DNA from 2 places in the Saccharopolyspora gloriosae genome. Region 2 is predicted to be linked to the other one. Evidence: riboswitches for the same ligand, from Rfam matches in the RefSeq annotation. Region 2 holds a riboswitch; the other holds the start of a gene.

Region 1 (7,539 bases), 1.5 Mb from region 2:
GCCCCGGTTCCCAGCGCCACCAGGATCAACGTCGGAACGGTGCCGAGATGACCTGGTTCGGGAGGACGTTCGACGAGCTGCACGCGCCCTCGCAGCTCCGGCTCCTCGGCCAGCCACGTCCGCAGTGCGCGCAAGTCGTCCGCCGCATCGTCCCCGGTCAGCGAGATCTCCAGGTCCACGTCGACCCCCTGTTGTCGAGTTCGAAACGGCGAAACGCGTCCGGAAATCAGCGAATTCCGCGGAGCCACGTTAGCGCGAGTCACGACGCGCGCGAAGGCGGTGGGTCCTTTTCGCCGCACATTCACGAAAAACCCGCATGGGCGCACGTTCGGGTCGTCCGATCGAACCAACGGAGTCGAGCTCGACGACACGCACGGTGATCAATTCGAGCTCGAACCCGACAGAACGCCGATTTTCACCCGGCGCGGAATCGCACGTGCGGATTTCCATCCACAATGGACACCGAGCACCGCACGCCGTACACGTCGGCCACGAGCTGCTCGGTCAGCACCTCCGCCGGGGTTCCGGTGGCCACCACCCGACCGCCGGAGAGCACCGCGAGTTCGTCGCAGAACATCCCCGCCAGGTTCAGGTCGTGCAGGGCGATCACGCTGGTCACCGGCAGTCGCCGCACCAGCGCGAGCAGTTCCAGCTGGTGGGCGATGTCGAGGTGGTTCGTCGGCTCGTCGAGGATCAGTTCCGCCGGTTCCTGCGCCAAGGCCCGCGCGATCTGCGCGCGTTGCCGTTCCCCACCGGAAAGGCTGTGCCAGCGCCGGTTCGCGAGCGCGTCGAGCCCGGTCTGCGCCAGCACCCGCCGGATGATCTCCGCGTCGGCCGGGTTCGCGCCGCCCCAGCCGTTGCGGTGCGGGGTGCGGCCGAGGGCGACCACCTCGGTCACGGTGAGATCGACGTCGGTGCCCACCTGCTGCTCCACCACCGCCACCCGGCGAGCCAGGTCGCGCCGGGGCCACTGCGGCGCCGCGCGCCCGCCGATCTCGACGGCCCCGGAGCTCGGTCGCCGCAGTCCGGCCAGCAGCCGCAGCAGCGAGGACTTCCCGGACCCGTTCGGCCCGAGCAGGCCCACCGTGCGGCCCTCGTCGACGCGCAGGCCCACCCCGTCGAGGATCAGCGCGCCTCCGGCGGACCAGGACACGTCGTGCGCGGACAGGCTCACGACACCCTCCCCCGCTTGGCCAGCAGCACGGCGAACGCGGGCACGCCGACGAGCGCGGTGACGACGCCGACGGGCACTTCCTGCGGGGCGGCGATGGTCGTGGCCAGCACGTCCACCCACACCAGCAGCACCGCGCCGAGCACGGCGGTCACCGGCAGCAGCGCGCGGTGGCGCGGACCCACGAGCAGCCGCGCGGCCTGCGGCAGCACCAGCCCGACGAAACCGATCGCACCGGCGGCGGCCACCAGCGTCGCGGCCAGCAGCGCGGTCGCCACCAGCAGCACCGCCCGCAACCGTGCCACCCGGACGCCGAGGGAGGCCGCGGCGTCCTGCCCGAACGCGAACGCGTCCAGCGCCCCCGCCCGCGACAGGCACAGCACCAGGCACACCGCGCACACCGCCGCGGAGATCGCGACGTCGTTCCACCGCGCGCCGGACAACGACCCCAGCAACCAGAACAGCACCCCGCGGGTCTGCTCCGCGTCCGCCGAGGTGATCACGATGTAGGAGGTGAGCGCGGAGAACAGCTGGGTGCCAGCGACCCCGGCGAGCACCGTGTGCCCGGCCGCCCCACCCGCGACCGAGGCGAGCAGCATCACCAGCGCGAACGCCACCAGCGCCCCGGCGAACGCGCCCGCGGTGAGCCCGATCGCACCCGCGCCGAGCCCGAGCACCACGACCGACACCGCGCCGGTGGACGCTCCGGCGGACACGCCGAGCAGGAACGGATCGGCGAGCGGGTTGCGCAGCAGCGATTGCAGCACCGCCCCGCACACGCCGAGCCCGGCTCCGCAGATCGCGGCCAGCAGCGCCCGCGGCAGCCGCAGCTGCCACACGATGCCCTGACCGATGCGGGAGACGTCGGTGTCGAGCAGGCCCAGCCGATCGGCGACCACGCTGCCGACGTCGCCGACGGTGAGGTGCGCCGGCCCGAGCGTGACCGCGACCGCGATCGACAGCAGCAGCGCCGGAATCCCGGCGAGCACGATCGCGACCGGCGGCAGTCTCCCCGCTGACGGCGCTGCCGTCACCGCTGCCGGTCCATCTCGACGAGCCGATCCGCGAGCCGTTCGATGCCCCGCACGGTGCGCATGCTGACGTTGAGCTCGGTGCCCGTCATGCCCATCAGGTGCCCGTCTCGCACCGCCGCGAGCCGGGACACCGCCGGATCCTCGTGCAGGAACCGGGTCTTCGCCGCCAGCCCGTCGCCTTCGCCGTCGCGGGTGAGGTCGCCGAGCACCAGCAGGTCCGGGTCGCGCGCGAGGACGTCCTCCCAGGACACCTGCGGCCACATCGAGCTGATGTCCGCGTAGGCGTTGCGCACGCCCAGCGCGCGGGTCATGACCGCGGGTGATCCGGTGGAACCCGCCATGTACGGCGATTCGGTGCGGGCGAACCAGAACAGCACCGAGGTCTCGGCGCGGGAGTCGAGCCCGGCGACCTTCCGCTGCGCCGCCGCGACCCGGCCGCGCAGCTGCTCGGTGAGCGCGTGACCACGTTCGGGGACGCCGAACAGGTCGGCGATCTCCTGCACCTCGCGGTAGATGTCGTCGAGCTCCACCGGTTTCGGCAGCGGCGCCTCCTCCGGGAAGCAGTTGCTCGGCGACAGGTACGTCGGCACGCCCAGCTCACCGAACCGCTCGCGGTCGGCGACCCCCTCATCGGTGAACACGGCCTTGTAGGCGCCGAGCACGAAGTCCGGTTCGGTGCCCAGCACCGACTCGAACGACGGGTTGTTGTCGGCCAGCCGCGGCACCCGCGAGTTCGCCTCCGCCAGCGCCGGATCGACCGGGTCGGTCCAGGTCGCGGTGCCCACCATCCGATCCGCCAGCCCCAAGGCCAGCATGATCTCGGTCGTGGACTGGTTCAGCGACACCGCGCGCCGCGGCGGCGCTTCGACGGTGACGTCGGTGTCGCAGTTGCGCACCGTCGTCGCGGCCTCGCCGCGGATGGTGTCGTCGGCGGGCGCGGCGCACGAGACCAGCACAGCGGCGGCCAGCGCCACCAGCCCGAGGCGTAACGAGCGGGCTTGCGAGAACGGCATGGCACGAGGTTCCTCACCCCGGACCCAGGCGCGGAGTCCGGCAGGCTGCGACCCGGAACCGCCTGCGGTCCGGGGAGCCGGCCAGGTCTTCGGGCTCGGGCTCACCGGGCGAGGCCCCTTCCCGGACCGGGAGGTCCAGTGGTTCCGGCCGTGGCCGTCCTCGCCCATCGCCCCTACCGCTGCGCGTCAGCTCCGGCTTCCGACCGGATTCCCTGCCCTCACGGGCGCGACAGGCTCCCGAGCACCCTAACCGGACATCCCACTACTCCATCAAGGTGATGTTCCTCGCCGTGAGCAGGGGTGGGCGGCCTGCATAGGTGGTCGGGTGGCGGAACCTCAGTTGCTTCCTCGCTGCGGGATCTTTTTTCCCGAGTGGCTCCGCCACGAGGGAAAAGGCCGTCCTCGCGAGGAAGCCACTGAGAACCCGCGGGTGTTCCGGCTGCGTGCGTGGTCGCTGCTCAGCGACTTCGTCGCTGACAAGACACAGACGTCACCAGGTGACGGGGAGTCTTGCGATTCCGTTGCCCATTTGTTCGTCGTCTTCGGAATCGGTGGGCATGCCGACCTTTTCGATCGGGACGGCGAGGGTGAGGTCGGGCAGGCGGCGCAGGAGCGCTCCGTAGACCTCTTGGAGTTCGATGCGCGCGAGGGGGGCACCGATGCAGTGCGACAGGCCGTGGCTGAACGCCAAGTGCGGGTTGGGGCTGCGGCCGACGTCGAAGGTCTCCGGGTCGTCGAAGACGCGGTCGTCGAACGACGGCGAGTAGTGGTCGCACAGCACCAGGTCACCGGCCTTGATGACGACACCGCCGATCTCGATGTCCTCGCCGGCGTAGCGGGGCTGGAAGGACTCGTCGACCTTGCTCAGCCGCAGCACCTCCTCGACGGCGGTCTCCAGCAGGCCGGGGTCGCGCACGACGCGTTCGCGCTGCTCGGGGTGCGAGGCGAACAGGGCGATGCCCGCGCTGAGGTTCGTCGGCGTCACCAGGTACGAGAAGCTGATCGTGGAGATCAGTTCGCACACCGTGCCGTCGTCGATCTCCGCCTCGCACAGCGCGGAGATGAGGTGCTCGTCCGGTTCGCGGCGCTTCTCCTCGACCAGTTCCTGCAGGTAGGCGAACAGCTCTTGGGCTCCGACGGCCACCTTCTCCGACTCGTCGAGCCGTCCGGCCCCGGCCAGCATCGCCATGAACCGGTCGTGCTCGGCGACGCCGAGCAGATCGCAGAGCACTTCGAACGACAGCGGCAGCGACAGCTCCGCGTGCAGGTCCACCGGCGGCGCGGACGCCGTGATCCGGTCCAGGTGCGCGGCGACGCGCGCGGCGACCCGCTCCCGCAGCGCGACCATCCGCTTCGCGGAGAAGTGGGGGGTGAGCGCGGCGCGGGTCTTCACGTGGATCTCGCGCGCCACCTCCGGATCGTCGCTGCGCACCAGGGTGTCCAGCAGCGGGCTGTCGAGGTAGCGGGGCCGGTTCTCCGGGTCGGGGTGGGAGCGGCCGATGCGGCGGTCCTTGAGCAGTTGCTTGAGCTCGGCGAGCCGGGTCACCAGCCACGCCTCATCACCGGCGCGGGTGCGCACCTTGACGACGGGGCCGCGTTCGCGCAGCTGCCGCATCAGCGGGCTCAGCCTGCCGACCACGGACCCTTCGGACTTCAGCAGCGGCAGCTCGTCGACGGTCATGGATGTGTCCTCCGCGGCGGGGCAGCGATCATGGGCGTGCCGCCGACGTTAGGCCCCATTCGCTGGGGAAAAGACCACACCGCGGGAGCGGGTCGGCCCTCGGCGCCGGCAGCGGACGCCGCACTCGATCCGGACCGGACGGTCACCGCCGAAACGTGAAGTGATGACCGCTTTCATGATCCCACCCGAACACGAGCAGCATGAAGACGAAGTTCACCAGCGCGGAAGTCCACAACGCGATGAGCGGCGACATCCACTGACCTAGCACGACCACTCCTCCGGAGAGCGCGAACAGGACAGCACCCGGACCAACTAGGAGCCCGACGACTCCCCCCAGCGCGGAAACAGTCGCACCAGCACGCGACAGCAGTACATCTCGTCCCACGAAGAAGTAGGCGATCGAAGCCATCATGGCGGCGGACACCGACGGGAGGAGGATGAATCCTTGGACACCCGTTTCGATGGAATCGGGATCGGAGCGGATCGCTCGCCCGACGGGATCCCACTCCGCGGGGATGTCGCCCCACCTCAGACCGATGGCAGCCAAGATCAGGACGAGCACCAGGATCACGAAGATCCCTACCCGCTGCCAGGGTGTTCGAACCGCTTTGCGCTGCGGCCTCGCGATGCGGTACGTCTTGGGGATCTTGTAGCTCTTGTGCCCATCGTGCGTCCTCGAACCGATCGTGGCCGCACCATCCCGGGCAGCGTGCTCATGGCGGGCGACGTCCACCGCGGCGCTCCGCCGCGTCGATGGCTTGACCGTCGCCACTGCTGGAGATTCCGGCTCCGAGCGCCCGGCGAGTTCGGCACGCGCGTCCGACGGCGAACTCCTGCACAGCGCCAGATCTCCTGCCGCGTTCACCGCGCGACGCTGCGGGCGCGGCAGTCCGTGCGAGGAGAGTCGGCGGTCGACGTGGCGGAACAGTTCGTCGAGGCTCACGGGGCCGGACGTGCCCAGCGCCTCCAGCATCGCGCCGGTGAACGCCGTGTGCCGCTGCCCCGCGGGCGCGTGCGACACCGAGGTGGCCGTGGTCGAGGTCATGATGTACGTACCGGCGATGTCGACCTTCCCCGCGATCACGTTCCGCGGCTCGCTCATCGTCTCGATCGCACGACCGGAGAAGCAGCAGTCCAGCACGAGGATCCGGGTTTTCGCCGGGCTGTCGAGGATCTCCGAGCGGAGCAGCTCGAACGACAGCGCGGTCCAGCGCAAGCGGGCCGGGTCGGTGGCGGGCAGCGCGAGGTAGAGCTGCCCGGAATCGTCGACCAGTCCGTGTCCGGCGTAATAGACCAGCAGCACGTCGGTCGCCGCCTGCGCGGCGGATCCAAGGGTGCTTCCGATCTCGGTGGTGGTCACAGCCGACCCGCTGACCCGGACGCAGTGCTTCATCGTGCCGGTGGCAGCGCCCACCAAGGCTTTCCGGAGATCTGCCAGATTGGTCCGCACCGCAGGAATCGCCGGTAGGGCGCGCACATCGTCGTACCGGCTGAACCCGATCAGTACAGCCCTGGACGCGGCGGGGTCGGGGAAACGCGTCACGGCGGCGGCTCCCGCGAATCGAGAAACCCCCGAAGGTCTTGCAACAGGGCGTGGGAGTCGACGCGATGCGCGTCCAGCTCGATCGTCCGGCCGTCCTCGTCGGTGATGGTCAGCTTCACGTCGGAATGCCGCTGCGATATCCACGTGGACAGGGCGCCGGCCAGCACCGCGCCCATGCCGCCCGAACCGACCGCGACGACGAGCGCGTCCAGCGCACCACCCATCTGCCCGGGTTCGACATCGGCGTGCGACGTGCTCACCTGACCGCGCAGCGCGCTTTCACGACGCAACCAGTCGAGCAGCGACCTCAGCTCGTCATCATCCTGGAAGGTCCTGATCCACAACTGCCCGGTCGCCGACTCCGCCATACGACCATCTTGCACCGGCCCACGCCGAAAGCAGAGCCGATTCGGAAAAGCCCCTGCTGCGGCCGCTTGCTCGAGACCGGATCTCTCAGACGCACTCTCCCGGCTTGCACCGATCACGTAGGGGTTCTCTGATTCCGGCGGCGGAGATCCAGGACCGCCGATGCCGCTCGCAGTGCGCGCACCTGCCCACCGCACGAGCGTGCGCAGGCGGAGCGCGACCCCTCATCTCGCGTCGTGGGCGGCGATCGCTCGGTCGATGTCGTCGGCGAGGAGGTGGTGGTTGAGGGCGATGGCGGCCTTCGAACCGGCGGCTGCCGCGTTGACGAGCTGGGCGGGGCTGTCCGAGACGTTGCCCGCCGCCCACACTCCCGCGACGCTGGTCTGGCCGGAGGGGTCGACGCGGACCCAGCCGTCGTCGCCGACCTCGCAGCCCAGCGACGTCAGCAGCTCGTCGCGCGGTACGAACCTCGGGCCGACGAAAACGGTGCTGCGAGCGACGATCCGGCCGTCGGCGAGTTCCACGGCGGACACCGCGTCCGCCTCGGCCACGACGCGCGCCACCTCCCCGTCGACGATCCGCACTCCGCGGGCCAGCAGGCGGTGGCGTTCGTCGTCGGTCAGCGCGATCCGGTTCGGGAGGAACACGACGTCGTCGGACCACTGCCGGATCAGCTGCGCCTGGTGCAGCGAGAACGGCCGGTTGTCGCCGCCGACCACGGCCAGCGGGGT
Region 2 (7,539 bases):
GCCGGAGACGGCCATGACGATCCAGCACACCAGCGCGATCCGGGAGAACCGCCGCGCCACCAGCCCGGCGTGCGCGCCGCCGCGCGCCAGGTGCGCCAGCAGCGCCACCAGCCCCCCGACCCACAACGTGGCCGAGAACAGGTGGAACAGCAGGCTGTTCGTGGCGATGTCGTGGGCGCCGCCGCTGGCGGAGTGGCCGGTGGCGATCACCGGGAACAGCCCGAGCAGCGAGATCGCGAACAGCACGACCGTCCAGCCCCAGGACAGCACGACCCGGCAGCCCACGGCGAGCACCAGCGCGATCCCCGCGGTCAGCAGCCACGCCTTGGCCTCTTCCAGCGCGTCGACGAGCCCGAACAGCACCTCGGCGCTGAGCACCTCGTGGATCGGGCGGCCGGTCGCGTCGGCGGCGGTGAACGGGACGAGCAGCAAGGCACCGGCGCACCACACCGCCGCGGCCCAGCCGGCGGTGCGCACCGCGGCGTAGCCGTCGGCGAGCAGTGGTCCGGAGCGCCGCGCGGGGATGCCGAACGCCGCCAGCAGCAACGAGCCGATGCACACGACCGCACCGGCCTCGGCGAGCACCCGGACGACCGGCAGCCCGAGGCTGGTGACCGTTCCCGGATCGGGCAGTCCGTAGGCGGCGTAGGAGTCGCTCGCCGACATCGCGGTGAGTGCCGCGGCCACCACCGCGGCGAGGATCCCGGCCGTGACGACCAAGATCCCGACGGTGGTGGACCTGGTGCGCGGGTCGGGCGTAACGGTCTCAGAAGCCACGCAACGAGCCTAACTTCCGGACTCTGACCTGCGGTTTCGGGTCGGACATCACAACGGTGGCAGCGGCACGGGGCCGGAGATGACCGGCGGAGACGCCACGCGAGGTCCGCCGCGGATCGGGCGGCGCGCTCACCGCCCCGCGGTGGCCGGCTGCTCCGAGAACCGGATGTCGCGCGAGCGGAGGTCGGTCCGCCCACCCGCCTCCGGGCGCGGGGCGGGCTGCTGGTCCTCGGGGTGGCTGAACACCGCGGGCTCCACGACGACGTCGGTGGACCACTGCTGGGTGTGCGTGTTCATCGAAATCTCCTCATGCGTCAGGTGAATCGGCTGCGGCGGGTGCGCGATCACGTCCGCTCGGCGGACGCTCGCTGCGCGGCTCGGTCGGCCTTCCACCGCTCCGCAGCTCTGGAAGTGCGTTCGTGCCGGACGTCGGCCCCGTCTTCGGCACCGGAGGGAGACCGGGCACTGCGGCGCCGTCCGCGATCGCGGAGGCACGAGTGCAGTGTGGATTCGACGAGGCCGAGATCATCTCGGCGGTTCCGGCGCGATGTCGATCGGGACGACCGCGGGGCGCCTGCGGCGGCACTCGCGGTCACCGGCAGCCGATCGCCTCCGGTACCCCGACCCTACGCCTTCCCCGCGAGGCGCACGTCGATCCGGCTGCCGCCGCACTCCGTGCGACTACCGCGCGGAGTGGGGGTAAGGTCAGAGCCGATCTTGATCGAGATCGGCTCTGCGCCCGGTGACCAGGAAAAAGCGCCCCCGGCAGGACTCGAACCTGCGACCTAAGGATTAGAAGTCCTTTGCTCTGTCCAGCTGAGCTACGAGGGCCCGCGCATCGCTCACGTGAGCTGCAGGAAGCAGGGTAACCGGCCACTCCGTCGACAGTGGTACCGACGCCATCGGCGTTGCAGAGCCGGTATCGAACGGCAAGCTGATCGACAACTCAGCCCGGGAACGGACCCCGCTACGGGTCCTCGAACCCGCTGAACGGTCACAAAGGAGTCACGGCCGCACGGCCGGAGGACGTGCGCCGGGGCCGCCGCGCCGCTCTCCGGCACGACGGCCCCGACGTCCGCTCACGCGCAGCTGCCGGGCTCCACGACCAGCACCGGGTCGTCCTGGCCGACCCCGGCGAACGGGTACTCGTCGACCGGAGCGGCCACGCCGTCGCGCACGTCGTAGGCGACGCGCTTGCCGTCGTAGGCGGGTTCGGTCGTCTGGCTCTCGTTCGACGCCGCGAGGGTGATCAGCACGCGGCCGTCCGACCCCGCCGGGGCGCACTCGTAGCCGAGCCGCGCGGCGACGCCGCCACCTTCGTTGATCTTGAGCGGCCGACCGTCCTGAGTGGTCATCTCGCGCGGGGCGCCGTCGGCGCCGAGATCCCAGACGCCGAACCACTCGGTGTTCGCCCCGACGGACTCGCTCACCAGCAGTTCCTGCTTGCCGTCGTGGTTGACGTCGAGCACCCGCATGGGCCGCGTACCGGCGTAGGCGTCACCGGTCAGCGTCGCCTCGGTGACGCGTCCGTCCACTGTGAACTTGAGGACCTGCCGCGAGCCGTCACCGACGGCGGCCAGCGTCGCGGTGTCCGGCGTCCCATCACCGTTCAAGTCCACTGTGGACGTCTCGGTCGAATCCGCGGTGGCGACGCCGAACGGGGCCAGGGCCATCGCCGCGGCCAACGCACCGATGCTCACGGTTACTCGAATTCCGTTGATCCCCACAGTTTTCTCCCTCTCGAATCCACCTGCTCGGCAGGACGGGAACCGCTCCCCCCACCTGTCCTGAAGACGCTCCCGAGCGCCGCGGGTTGCCCGCCGGGCCGGGAAATCCTCGCGTGCGCGGCCACGTGCACGCCGGGTGACCGGGACGTCAAGGCCTTGTCTTCCCGCCAGAAGCAAGTAGCCTCCGAAGTGCTGGTGGTTCGCACAGCTCTGCGAAAGCGGCGCTGCGCGAGGCAAGAGGGAACCCGGTGCGAATCCGGGACTGCCCCGCAGCGGTGAGTGGGAACGAACGCCGTCACCGGTCTGAGAAGACCGGTCACAGCACTGGGCGCGAGCTCGGGAAGCGACGGCCAGTAGGAACCCCGGTCCTCCGGGAACGCCCACGAGTCCGAAGACCTGCCGCCGGTGCGCGCGTCCACGCGACGCGCGCTGTTGCGAGGTCTCGCGGGAGGACCTGGTCGACGAGTCGCCGTCCGCGGCGACGGGTGCCGATCACGCCTGCCCGAACCTCGCAGAACTGTCGTCCAGCTCGCGAGGAGAGAGCGTTGACCAGCACCATCGGATCCACCGTGCTCGGGTATCCCAGGATCGGACCGAACCGGGAACTGAAACGGGCACTGGAGAACTACTGGAAGTCCCGCATCGGTGAGCCGGAGCTGCGCGAAGTCGCCCGCACGCTGCGCACCGACGCGTGGCGCTCGCTGCGCGATGCCGGTCTGGACTCCGTGCCGGGGAACACTTCCTCCTACTACGACCAGGTTCTCGACGCCGCCGTCACCTTCGGCGCGGTACCGCCCCGCTTCGCGGAGCTGGGGCTGAGCCCGCTCGACACCTACTTCGCGATGGCGCGCGGCGTGGAATCCGCGCCACCGCTGGAGATGACTAAGTGGTTTGACACGAACTACCACTACATCGTGCCGGAGATCGGCCCGGAGACCGCGTTCCGGCTGTCCGACCAGACCGTGGTGGACCAGTACCACGAAGCCGCTGAGCTGGGCGTCAAGACCCGCCCGGTCGTGGTCGGCCCGCTGACGTTCCTGCTGCTGTCGAAGCCGCGGGACGGCGCGCCCGCGTCGTTCCGGCCGCTGGACAAGGTCGACGAGCTCGTCTCGGCCTACGCGGAACTGCTGGGCGAGCTGCACCGCGCGGGCGTGGAGTGGGTCCAGCTGGACGAACCGGCGTTCGCCGCGGACCGCTCGCAGGCCGACCTGGACGCGCTGCGCACCGCCTACCGCAGGCTCGGCGAGCTCGCGCAGCGCCCGAAGATCCTGGTCGCCTCCTACTTCGGCGACCTCGGCGATGCGCTGGGCGTGCTGGCGTCCTCACCGGTCGAAGCGCTCGGCGTGGACCTCGTCGCAGGTCAACGCACCGTCGACGAACTGCCGTCGGTCTCCGGGCTCCGGGACAAGACGCTGGTCGCGGGCCTGGTCGACGGCCGCAACATCTGGCGCACCGACCTGGACGGGGCGCTGGCGAAAGCGGCGACGCTGCTGGGCCTCGCGGGCGAGGTGGCCGTGAGCACCTCGTGCTCGCTGCTGCACGTGCCCTACGACGTCGAAGCCGAGACCGACATCGACCCGCAGGTGAAGTCGTGGCTGGCGTTCGCGGCGCAGAAGGTCGACGAGGTCGTCGTCCTCGACCGCGCGCTGCACCAGGGCCGCGACTCGGTGTCCGAGCAGCTGGAGGACGGCCGCCGGCGCATCGCGGACCGGGCGAACGCCGAACGGGTGCGCAACGACCGGGTGCAGGCCCGGCTCACCGCGCTCAAACCCGAGCACGCCCAGCGCGGGGACTACGCGAAACGGCTCGCCGCGCAGCGGAAATCGCTGCGCCTGCCGCCGCTGCCGACGACGACGATCGGCTCCTTCCCGCAGACCACCGACGTGCGCAAGGCTCGCGCCGCACTGCGCTCCGGCAGCATCGACCAGGCCACCTACAAGCAGCGGATGCGGGACGAGATCGAACGCGTCATCCGGCTGCAGGAAGACCTGGGCCTCGACGTGCTGGTGCACGGCGAGCCGGAGCGCAACGACATGGTGCAGTACTTCTCCGAGCACCTGGACGGATTCGTGAGCACCCACAACGGCTGGGTGCAGTCCTACGGGTCGCGCTGCGTGCGCCCGCCGATCCTGTTCGGCGACGTGTCCCGGCCCGAGCCGATCACGGTGGACTGGGCGAAGTACGCGCAGCGGCTCACCGAGAAACCGGTGAAGGGCATGCTGACCGGACCGGTCACCATCCTCGCCTGGTCGTTCGTGCGCGACGACCAGCCGTTGGGCGACACCGCGCGGCAGGTCGCGCTCGCCATCCGGGACGAGGTCAAGGACTTGGAGAACGCGGGCATCCGGGTGATCCAGGTCGACGAGCCCGCGCTGCGCGAACTGCTGCCGCTGCGTTCCGCCGCGCACCAGGACTACCTGGACTGGGCGGTGGAATCGTTCCGCCTCGCCACCTCCGGCATCGCCGAGAGCACCCAGATCCACACCCACCTGTGCTACTCGGAGTTCGGCGACGTGATCAACGCGATCGTGGCGCTGGACGCGGACGTGACGAGCATCGAGGCGGCCCGCTCGCGCATGGAGGTGCTCGACGACCTCAACGCGGTCGGGTTCGCCCGCGGGGTCGGGCCGGGCGTGTACGACATCCACTCGCCGCGCGTCCCGGAAGCCGGGGAGGTCACCGACCTGCTGAAGGCGGCGCTGGCGGCGGTGCCCGCGGAACGCCTGTGGGTCAACCCGGACTGCGGTCTCAAGACCCGCGGCTACGCGGAGGTGGAGACCGCGCTCAAGAACGTGATCAGCGCGACGGAGGCCGTGCGCCCGGCCTCCGGCTGATCCGAAGCCGGGGGCGGTAGTCGTTCCCACCGCTCCCGCCCCCGGCACCCCTCGTGCGGCCCCGTCCGGTCAACCGGACGGGGCCGTTCCCTTCTCGCGCCGCTCAGATCCGGGTGGCTCACCCTGTTCGCGGGCGGGGCGGAATCTCCAGCCATCGCAGCGCTTCGTCGGTCGCGGCCACGGCGTCGCCGCGCGCCCCGCCCTCGCTCCAGGCGACGAGCGCCGCGAACGTCGCCGCCTGGTAGCCGCTCGCGACGGCCGTCGCGGCCGCCCGGGTGATCTCGGGGACGCGCCCGGCGATGTACCCGGCGAGTTCCTCGATCCACGGCCGGTAGGCGGCTCCGGCGGAACCGGCGATCTCCTCCTGCGCGTAGACGACGCGCACCCAATCGACACCGGCGGACGCCAGCATCGGGTCGTGCGAGACCGAGGCCAGGACGCTCCGCCGGACCGCGTCGCCGACGGGGAGGTCGTCCGGCGTGGCGCGCAACGCCTCGCGGAGCCGCTTCGTGGCGGCGGGCACGCCGACCCACGCGATCTCGGACTTGCGGGAGAAGTGCCGGACGAGCGTGCGCACGCTGACCCCGGTCGCCTCCGCGATGTCGCTCCAGCCGACCGCGTCGTAACCGTGCTCGGTCCAGAGCCGGAACGTGGCCGTGGCGACCGCACCGCGATCGAGCACCGTCGGGCGACCGCGGCGGGGAGCGGGACCGCCCGCATCGGTGGTGGACATCGCCCGGAGGATAACCGAACCATTGTTTTTGTCTCAGTGAGCCAATAAGGTGTCGGGAGTCCTCGCAGTCTGTTGATCGGTGTCTCGTCAGTGGCGCAGCCACTGAGCAGTGACCGGCTTGAGCAACACGACCACCGGCGGGTCCTCAGCGGCTTCCTCGCGAAGACAGCGATTTCGCCGTGTAGGGCTGCCACACGAGAAATCGCGGCCACACCAGGAAAACGGGCAGCGCGGAAGCCGCTGAGCGACCAGCTACGCAGGTCATGCGGAAAGGGGCCCGCAGTGTCGTCGCACCGGCAGGGAGGTGGGTCATGGGCGTGCACGCCGTGACCGGATCCGCGTCCGGCATGGGAAAGGCCGCGGCCGACAAGCTTCGCGCCGCGGGCCACACCGTCATCGGGGTCGACGTCGAAGAAGCCGACGTCCCCGCCGACCTCTCGACACCGGAAGGCCGGCGCGCGGCGGCGGCAGGTGTGCTGCGCGCGGCGGGCGGGCGCCTCGACGGTGCCGTCCTCGCCGCAGGACTGGGGCCGGCTCCCGGCAGCGGACCGGCGGTCGCCCAGGTCAACTACTTCGGCGTCGTCGAGCTGCTCGAAGCCTGGCGGCCCGCTCTCGCCGCGGCGGAGAAGGCCAAGGTGGTCGTGTTCTCCAGCAACGCCACGACGACCACCCCGCTGGTCCCGCGCCGCACGATCACCGCCTTCCTCGACGGCGACCCGGAGAAGGCGATCCGCAGCGTCAGGCACTTCGGCCGAGCCGCCCCGCTGATGATCTACGCCGCGTCGAAGCTCGCGGTGAGCCACTGGGTGCGCCGCCGCGCGGTGCTGCCCGAGTGGGCGGGCGCGGGCATCCGGCTCAACGCCCTCGCCCCCGGCGCGATCAGGACCCCGATGGTCGAACGGCTGCTGTCGAGCCCGGCCGAGTCCCGGGCCGTCGAGTCGTTCCCCGTTCCCATCGGCGGCTACGGCGACGCCGAGCAGCTGGGCGACTGGGTGGTCTTCATGCTCTCCGACGCCGCGGACTTCCTCGTCGGCAGCGTCGTGTTCGTCGACGGCGGATCGGACGCCTACTTCCGACCCGACGCCTGGCCGCGCCCCGGACGCCTGCGCGAACTCCTCGGCTACGTCCGGAAGCTGAGGTCCCCCGACGTGCGAAAGCCCCGCGCCGCACCGTGATCCGGTGCCGTCGGCGCCCGTGCGCGGGGAGCTCCCGGCGACCGGAACCCCATCGGCTCAAGGAGGAGACGATGCCCCAGCACTCCGCGGCGCACCGCGCGCCGCACGTGTTCGCACCCGCCGCGCTCGGGCCGTTGACGCTGCGCAACCGCACCATCAAAGCCGCGACGTACGAGAAGCGGGCGCGCGGCGGCCTGGCCACCGACGCGCTCATCGACTTCCACGTCGCCCACGCCGCGGGCGGAGTCGGGATGACGACCGTGGCCTACTGCGCGGTCTCACCGGAGGGGCGC

Evidence for each region. Region 2 has a riboswitch for cobalamin ahead of metE (5-methyltetrahydropteroyltriglutamate--homocysteine S-methyltransferase). Riboswitches for the same ligand answer to the same signal wherever they lie in the genome.
Region 1: it holds a riboswitch for cobalamin, as region 2 does, so the genes downstream of both, BJ969_RS10800 (ABC transporter substrate-binding protein) here and metE (5-methyltetrahydropteroyltriglutamate--homocysteine S-methyltransferase) in region 2, are expected to answer to the same signal.

The regions. Positions count from the first base shown of each region.
Region 1 covers NZ_JACHIV010000001.1:2,431,547-2,439,085, reverse strand. The annotation lists gene BJ969_RS10815 (effector-associated constant component EACC1) at 1-179, opposite strand, end outside; gene BJ969_RS10810 (ATP-binding cassette domain-containing protein) at 416-1,174, opposite strand; gene BJ969_RS10805 (FecCD family ABC transporter permease) at 1,171-2,205, opposite strand; gene BJ969_RS10800 (ABC transporter substrate-binding protein) at 2,202-3,218, opposite strand; cobalamin riboswitch at 3,302-3,432, opposite strand; gene BJ969_RS10795 (cytochrome P450) at 3,709-4,899, opposite strand; gene BJ969_RS10790 (caspase, EACC1-associated type) at 5,042-6,442, opposite strand; gene BJ969_RS10785 (effector-associated constant component EACC1) at 6,439-6,810, opposite strand; gene BJ969_RS10780 (NAD(P)/FAD-dependent oxidoreductase) at 7,033-7,539, opposite strand, start outside.
Region 2 covers NZ_JACHIV010000001.1:920,283-927,821, reverse strand. The annotation lists gene BJ969_RS04415 (bifunctional copper resistance protein CopD/cytochrome c oxidase assembly protein) at 1-777, opposite strand, end outside; gene BJ969_RS04410 (hypothetical protein) at 907-1,074, opposite strand; tRNA gene BJ969_RS04405 (tRNA-Arg) at 1,535-1,608, opposite strand; gene BJ969_RS04400 (FG-GAP-like repeat-containing protein) at 1,857-2,477, opposite strand; cobalamin riboswitch at 2,684-2,922, shown strand; gene metE (5-methyltetrahydropteroyltriglutamate--homocysteine S-methyltransferase) at 3,050-5,338, shown strand; gene BJ969_RS04390 (TetR/AcrR family transcriptional regulator) at 5,457-6,071, opposite strand; gene BJ969_RS04385 (SDR family oxidoreductase) at 6,383-7,246, shown strand; gene BJ969_RS04380 (NADH:flavin oxidoreductase) at 7,318-7,539, shown strand, end outside.